DNA from 3 places in the Pelosinus baikalensis genome. Region 1 is predicted to be linked to each of the others. Evidence: riboswitches for the same ligand, from Rfam matches in the RefSeq annotation. Region 1 holds a riboswitch; each other region holds the start of a gene.
The links. Region 1 has a riboswitch for cobalamin ahead of LMF89_RS11430 (TonB-dependent receptor plug domain-containing protein). Riboswitches for the same ligand answer to the same signal wherever they lie in the genome.
Positions count from the first base shown of each region.

Region 1 (2,275 bases):
TATAAAGCCCGATTTGTCAGTTTGATATCATTCATATTCACTACTTTATCTTGGTTAAAATCAAAGCCCGTAGTAAAAATATGGCGATCACCCATTTTTTGCGTGAATTGCTCTTGAATTCCAATAGTCTTAACTGTTGTTGTTGTTGAGCCCCATGTAGATCCTATATCATAGGTTGTATCGTAGTCACCACTGAGAAAAGATAATTGATTGTGGCTTTTTTCCGAAAGCTTATTGTTATAAATCATTTTCCAAGAAGAATTATCAGCAGTGCCTGCTTTATGATTATCGATTCCATAAGCACTATCTGCATAACGGTAATCCCCTTTGTAGTTATCATACATCAATGTTACATCAGAGTCATCGTTGATATTTTGGGTTAGCCTAAATGAGTTAGTTTCCCCATTTCGATGTTGGGGAATCCTTACACCGTGACCATCTTTATAATCTCCTAGAATATCCTTCTGGCTCGTTATAACCCAACTAAGATCTCCTGATTTTCCCTGATTCAGCAGCGAATAGTTTTCTTTGCCATAACTGCCTCCCGTGAGAGTTAGAGTTGTACTATTACTTTCCGCTTTGCGGGTAATAATATTAATAACGCCGCCTTTGGCATTGGAACCGTACAATGCAGATGCAGATCCTTTTAGTACTTCTATTCTTTCAATATTTTCTAGAGAGCTATAGGCACTAAAAGGAAAGGGTCCGCTAGTAGCAGCATTGATCTTTATTCCATCGATCAATACGACAATCTCTTTTGCTCCATTAATCCTTAAACCATTAGAATGCTCGTATCCTACGCCACCGCCATAATTATACACAGCGACACCTGGCACATCTCGCAGTACTTCCACCAAATCATGATAATGGTTTTTTTCAATTTCATCTCGCGTGATTACCGTCATATTCGCATTGGCTTCAAATACTTTTACTGGCGTTTTAGTGGCAGTTACCACTATTTGGTCAAAAGAATACTCTTCTTGTTCTTCTGTCTCTGCAGCCTGTACATTTGGCATGTGTAATAATAGAGCACTCCCCAGTACACAGGCGCATAACTTGGCTTGTTTTAACTTTATCTGCTTACCCACACTTTTCCTCCTATATTTTTGTTTTTTTATATAAAGAATATTTATGCAGTTCTCCAACAAAACCCGTAAAAAAATCTCTTAACCCAAAAAGGTCAAGAGATTTTACAATAGCATAAAGTAAATAGTAATCCCGACGTATATATACGTCGGGGAAAAATAAGCACAATAAAAAAACTATCGTACAAATCCCCTCCCCATCTCTCGCAGGTTCTAACGGTGATTGCTATATAGGCAGTTCTCCTGACTTAGAATCATTGCTCCCCCATACCTTCCCAAGACCTTTATCTCAGTGGCATATCATGGGTTCACTCCTCATTACAGTGGCGGGACCGTGCCGGAATGAAACCGGACTTCCCTATTAAGCCCCAAAGGGCACCTATACCATCCATATGAAATTTTTTACATATTATAAGATTCACTTTATAATATCTTTAAAGAATTGTCAAGGAATCAGTATTAACAAATTCTTTTTAAAACTCTATCCCTTTTTGAGCTTTTATGCCTTTTTTATAGGGATGTTTAATCTCTTTCATTTCCGTCACTAAATCCGCTTTATCAATAATTTCTGGACGTACATCCCGCCCTGTCAGCACAAGATGCAATGCAGAGGGCTTGTCCTCTAATAATTTTAATACTGCTTCCAGAGATAGAACGCCAAACTTAATCGCATAGTTAATTTCATCTAAAATAATCATATCCCACTGGTTTGATTCAATTTCTTTTCGCGCCATCGCCAAGGCTTCTTCAGCTGCATGACGATGATCAGCCATAGCATCTTCATTCGCATTGCGAACAAAACCTTCCCCCATCTGACGCATTACAAAATTAGGTCCCAAAGCCTCTGCCGTTTTTAATTCGCCATACTTCCAGCTGCCTTTAATAAACTGTATGATCAGCACTTTGAATCCCTGTCCCCAAGCCCTTAGTCCAAGACCTAAAGCTGCTGTTGTTTTTCCTTTGCCATTTCCTGTGTTAACAAGAATTAAACCATGTCTGTTTTCCATATCCATTCCTCCCCCCTTATTTTCAAAACCCTTTGAAACAACTTTGTAGAATATCTAGCTATTACTCCTTTATCTATTTCGCTATCGACATATCAATGCCTGCATATACCATGTCCGGCTTTTTGACTCATAGCATCCTTAAGATGCTGCACATAAAGATCTTGAATCTTCGTATTTTCTCCT
Region 1 is NZ_JAJHJB010000014.1:20,043-22,317, reverse strand. Features, by position in the region: gene LMF89_RS11430 (TonB-dependent receptor plug domain-containing protein) at 1-1,088, opposite strand, end outside; cobalamin riboswitch at 1,302-1,483, opposite strand; gene cobO (cob(I)yrinic acid a,c-diamide adenosyltransferase) at 1,559-2,092, opposite strand; gene LMF89_RS11420 (sirohydrochlorin cobaltochelatase) at 2,185-2,275, opposite strand, start outside.

Region 2 (2,275 bases), on a different contig from region 1:
CGTCTTCACTGCGTAAAGCAATGAGAGTATCACGTACCATATAGGCTACAGGGTCACCTGTTGGGCTCTTGCGAATACATTGAACAGGCGTTCCTGGTACCATACCTAAGTCTAGAATGCGGCGGCGCAGCAAGCCTTGTAAATTAAGGGATACGATCTGGCATACAGATCCTATGCCCAGTGTTGATAATGGAATTGTTGTTAATGCAGTATTCATTATAAATCCTCCTTTGGCAAAATGGTTTAATATTAGCCAGGGCTAACATTAGTAGGAAAAAATATGGTTAGCCACGGCTAACATATAAGTAAGGGAATCTAATTTAGTATATGAACAGTAAAAGATTTGGTTACATACACTGATTGAGAATTAAAATATTTGACAGATGTTTTAATTATTGTTAAAATGATAATGATTATCAATATTAAAAGAAAAATAAGATTGTAAGCTCATAAAACATATGAAAATAAAGTGAATTTGTTATTTTAAGGTTGTAAAAGGAGGAAGAGGGATGTCTGTATGGGTAACAACTGATAACCGACAAGTATATATGAATGTAAGCGGTGACGTATTTGTAGAGCATCTTAATTTTCTGGAGCAAAACATGCTGAAGCATTTGCAGTATGGGTATCGGCGTATTGTGGTTAATATTAATAATATCGGACATTTGGATCATGATGGTATCCACGTTTTTCAATATGTGCGTGAAAAGATGCTAAAACATGGTGGAGAATTAATTATTGAAGATGAAAAAGGGAAATTAGCCATTTAATTCATACCGGATCGAATTACATCTTGCTTAATGATAAAAGATTTAAAAGGATTTCCTCCATTTATCTATATGTTGCAAAAAAACCAACAGTTGACAAAGAGAGGATTCTATTGTAAAGTATCGATGAGAATGACTATTACAATTAGATATTGCTGGTATAGGTGCCCTTCGGGGCTTAATAGGGAAGTTCGGTTCAATGCCGACACGGTCCCGCCACTGTAATGAGGAGCAAACCCATGTTGTGCCACTGAGATGATATCTTGGGAAGGTTTGGGGGAGCAATGATCCAGAGTCAGGAGAACTGCCTATATAACAAATCACCGATATAACCTGCGAGAGATGGGGATGGGATTTATGCGAATTTTCGTATTGTTTTCTGCTTGCGTTTTACTCTCGGTTTATACCGAGAGTTTTTTTATTATAACTAGAAAGGCGGAGAAAAATGAAAAAACGTTCTTATTTATGGATTATTTTGGGGTTAATCAGCTGTTTGCTGATGGCAGTGGCTGGCTGTTCTTCTGACAAGAAGAGCAGTAGTGGTGCGAAGGAGAAGGTACTTAAATTTATCACGGTTTGGCCTGCGAATACGATGGACCCTCATCGGTGTCATTTTAGTTTTATCTTAAACTCTGGAGCGATGGAAACCCTGGTTGGATTGGACCCAAAAACAACAGAACTCTATCCTTGGCTGGCAGAAAGCTGGAAATCTGACGATGGTCAGCATTGGGAGTTTAAAATCCGTAAGGGAGTGAAATTCCATAATGGAAAAGATCTGACTGCAGAGGCTGTTAAGGCTAGCTTAGAGCGCTCTATTTCCGTAAATCCTGGCGTAAAAGCATCTTTAAAAATTGCTGTAATTGAGGTAGTCGGTGATATCTTAAAAATTACCACTGAAAATCCATATCCGGCTCTGCCGTCGGAATTAGTTCATTATAATACGGTGATTATGGATGTGATGGTGCCAGATGGTAAGCCGCCTATTGGAACGGGTGCATTTATGTTTGCCAGCTTTGATATTGCTAAAGGTGCAGAATTGGTAAAATTCCCTAAATACTGGAATGGTATAGCGAAATTGGATCGGGTTATTATGACATTTAATGATGATGCAAATGCTCGTCTATTGGCGTTGCAATCCGGCGATGCGGATATCATTTATCGTCCGGCACTGGATACGCTGCAAACTTTGCGCAAGGATAGCAAGGTAACCGTAGAGAGTGTTCCAGGTAAACGAGTGTATCATTTAATTTACAATTATGCTGGTAACAATCAAGATTTATGGGGGAATGAAGAATTCCGCAAAGGAATGGATGCCCTCATTAATCGTCAGGAAATAGTTGATAAGGTTATGGGGAAAGAAGCCGTTGTAGCCTACAATCCTTTCCCAGGAAATTATCCTTTCTCTCCTGATCCTAAGCCTCATGTCTACAGTTTGGACAAGGCATTGCAGCATTTTCAGGCTGCTGGTTTAACGGTGCAGGATGGTAAGGTACTTAGAAATGGTCAGC
Region 2 is NZ_JAJHJB010000041.1:26,847-29,121, forward strand. Features, by position in the region: gene LMF89_RS20905 (FeoA family protein) at 1-217, opposite strand, end outside; gene LMF89_RS20910 (STAS domain-containing protein) at 510-770, shown strand; cobalamin riboswitch at 913-1,093, shown strand; gene LMF89_RS20915 (ABC transporter substrate-binding protein) at 1,213-2,275, shown strand, end outside.
Region 2: linked by a shared signal. The riboswitch ahead of LMF89_RS20915 (ABC transporter substrate-binding protein) and the one ahead of LMF89_RS11430 (TonB-dependent receptor plug domain-containing protein) in region 1 are both predicted to bind cobalamin.

Region 3 (2,275 bases), on a different contig from region 1:
TCGTTGCAGCATAGTATGAGGAAAAACTGATCACTTCAATTCTTTCTTTTACCTCTTTAAGTTGACTATTAATATAAAGGTTAGACCCAATGCCTGGTGATATTAAGATTATCGTTCTCACTTTTTTTAGTAAGTCTATCTGCAAGGCATTGATGATATCTTTATAACTGTCACTTGGCGTACATAGTATTAGGGTTTGCCAGATATCATCTACGTTATCAAAACCTTCGTAGAAATATTCTAAATTAGCCTCTCCTGTAAGGTGGCTGTACATTTCACTTTGTACCTTTGCTGTAAGTTTGTAATGATTCTGTTCTAAATCTCTTCTAAGACGACTTGCGTGGGATCCTTTCCGATTCAGCATACCTAATCTATCGCACCATCCATGGGAAATATTCACAGCAATATGTATTGCTGCTGGACCAGCACCAACTATTAATGTATTACCAAAACTATGGACAGGAGTTATCTCCTTCTCAATACTTGAAGCATCAAAAATAATGTTCATATTGCTTTCTCCAGAATAATAGTATCGTAAATATTTTTGCTTTGACAGTTTAGGGTTTGTACCCATTCCGCAGATAACTTTTTGTCTAAAGGATAATTAAACACCGACTTTAGACCATCCCCATATCGTAAAAGAATCTTTGTCTTCAAACCTATAACACCTTTTAATTCATCTAAGACTTCGGTTTTGTTTTTTACTAGTGAAGCAACAATAATATGTGTAGCTTCTTTTAGAAAAGCTACATCTCTTAATTTCTCATTAGAGAATTTGACCATTGATTGCAAGCCAGAAATATTAGCTACTTGTTCTCCAAGATTTAAAGCCTCCCTATCAATATCCAAACACATCACTTCAGCTCTTATTTCGTTAGCAATGGTAAGTGCTGAAATTGGAAAAGCACCTGATCCTATAAAAAGCACCTTAGATTTACGATCAATACCAAAATCTTCAAGTTCAGATTTAACGGACTCTGATAAACTCGTAAAATACTCACTTATGTCTAATTTGTGGTTGGACGTACAAAGTGATTGATATTTTTCCATATCACATAAGGCCTTTACGGATGTTTCTCTTAATCTTTCACAATGTTGTCTTACATCTCTATGATTCTCCCATAAATTCCATTGTTTTAGATTCTCATCATTTGTCATAAATTTGCAAAGATAGTCTAATTTATTTTTTAGCAGATCAAAACACTCATTACATTCCTTGGAATAAATTGTTAATTGTTTTATTTCATATTCAAGCAACTTCAGCGATAACAATAGTTCATATTTATTTTTCATATAACATTCCTCCACTATTTGCTTACTCACTGACCAAAATCATCTGTTAAAACTAATTCTCGTTTACCTTTTGATAAACAAAAAACTCCCGGTATGATCCCGAGAGTTAAACGCAAGTTTCAAAATACAATAAATAAATCTCAGCTGAATAAAAAAACAGCCGAGACGAAATAATGCGTATCTTGCGCAAAATCCCCTCCCCATCTCTCGCAGGTCAAACGGTGATTGATATATAGGCAGTTCTCCTGACTCTGGATCATCGCTCTCCCATACCTTCCCAGAATTTTCATCCCAGTGGCATAAACATGGGTTTGCTCCTCATTACAGTGGCGGGACCGTGTCGGACTTTAACCGAACTTCCCTATTAAGCCTCGAAAGGCACCTATATCATTCATATTAAATTCTACTAATTATTACCTTATATTACTATATTATCTAATTTTTCATTTGTCAAGTTTTTCTATCTCATTTTGCATCTCATATCATACGTAATTGAAGCTGCTCATAATCTATTTAAAAAAAATCGTCATCATTAAATGTATACTTTAGTATTTTTGTTTATCTTAAAAAGCCTCGCTCATTCTTTGTTAGAATTTGCAAGGCTTTTTGTTTTGAATTAAAAACCAATACTTGATTACCACTAACAAAGCTGGGGCTCAGTGATTCCATCTCATTGTGCCCCAGCTTTGTTATACTCATAATTTGAGATGGCGTTATTTAAAGAAATTTTAAACCCGATTTCTGACTTAATTGACTTATTGATTATCCGAGATAGGTGGTGTTTCATTGCCTACTTGTTCTTCTGGTATGTTTTTTTCTACTTTGACATGCAAAGGAAGAACAATCGAGCAAGAAACAGCTGTATTATCACTATATGCAGGACTAAACATCGACTTTTTTATTGACTCAATCACTGCATTATCAAAGGCAGCATCGCCGGAACTTGTAATGATTTGTACATCACCATCTACCGTTCCAAGTT
Region 3 is NZ_JAJHJB010000046.1:23,482-25,756, reverse strand. Features, by position in the region: gene LMF89_RS21855 (opine metallophore biosynthesis dehydrogenase) at 1-508, opposite strand, end outside; gene LMF89_RS21850 (nicotianamine synthase family protein) at 505-1,293, opposite strand; cobalamin riboswitch at 1,512-1,694, opposite strand; gene LMF89_RS21845 (TonB family protein) at 2,049-2,275, opposite strand, start outside.
Region 3: linked by a shared signal. The riboswitch ahead of LMF89_RS21850 (nicotianamine synthase family protein) and the one ahead of LMF89_RS11430 (TonB-dependent receptor plug domain-containing protein) in region 1 are both predicted to bind cobalamin.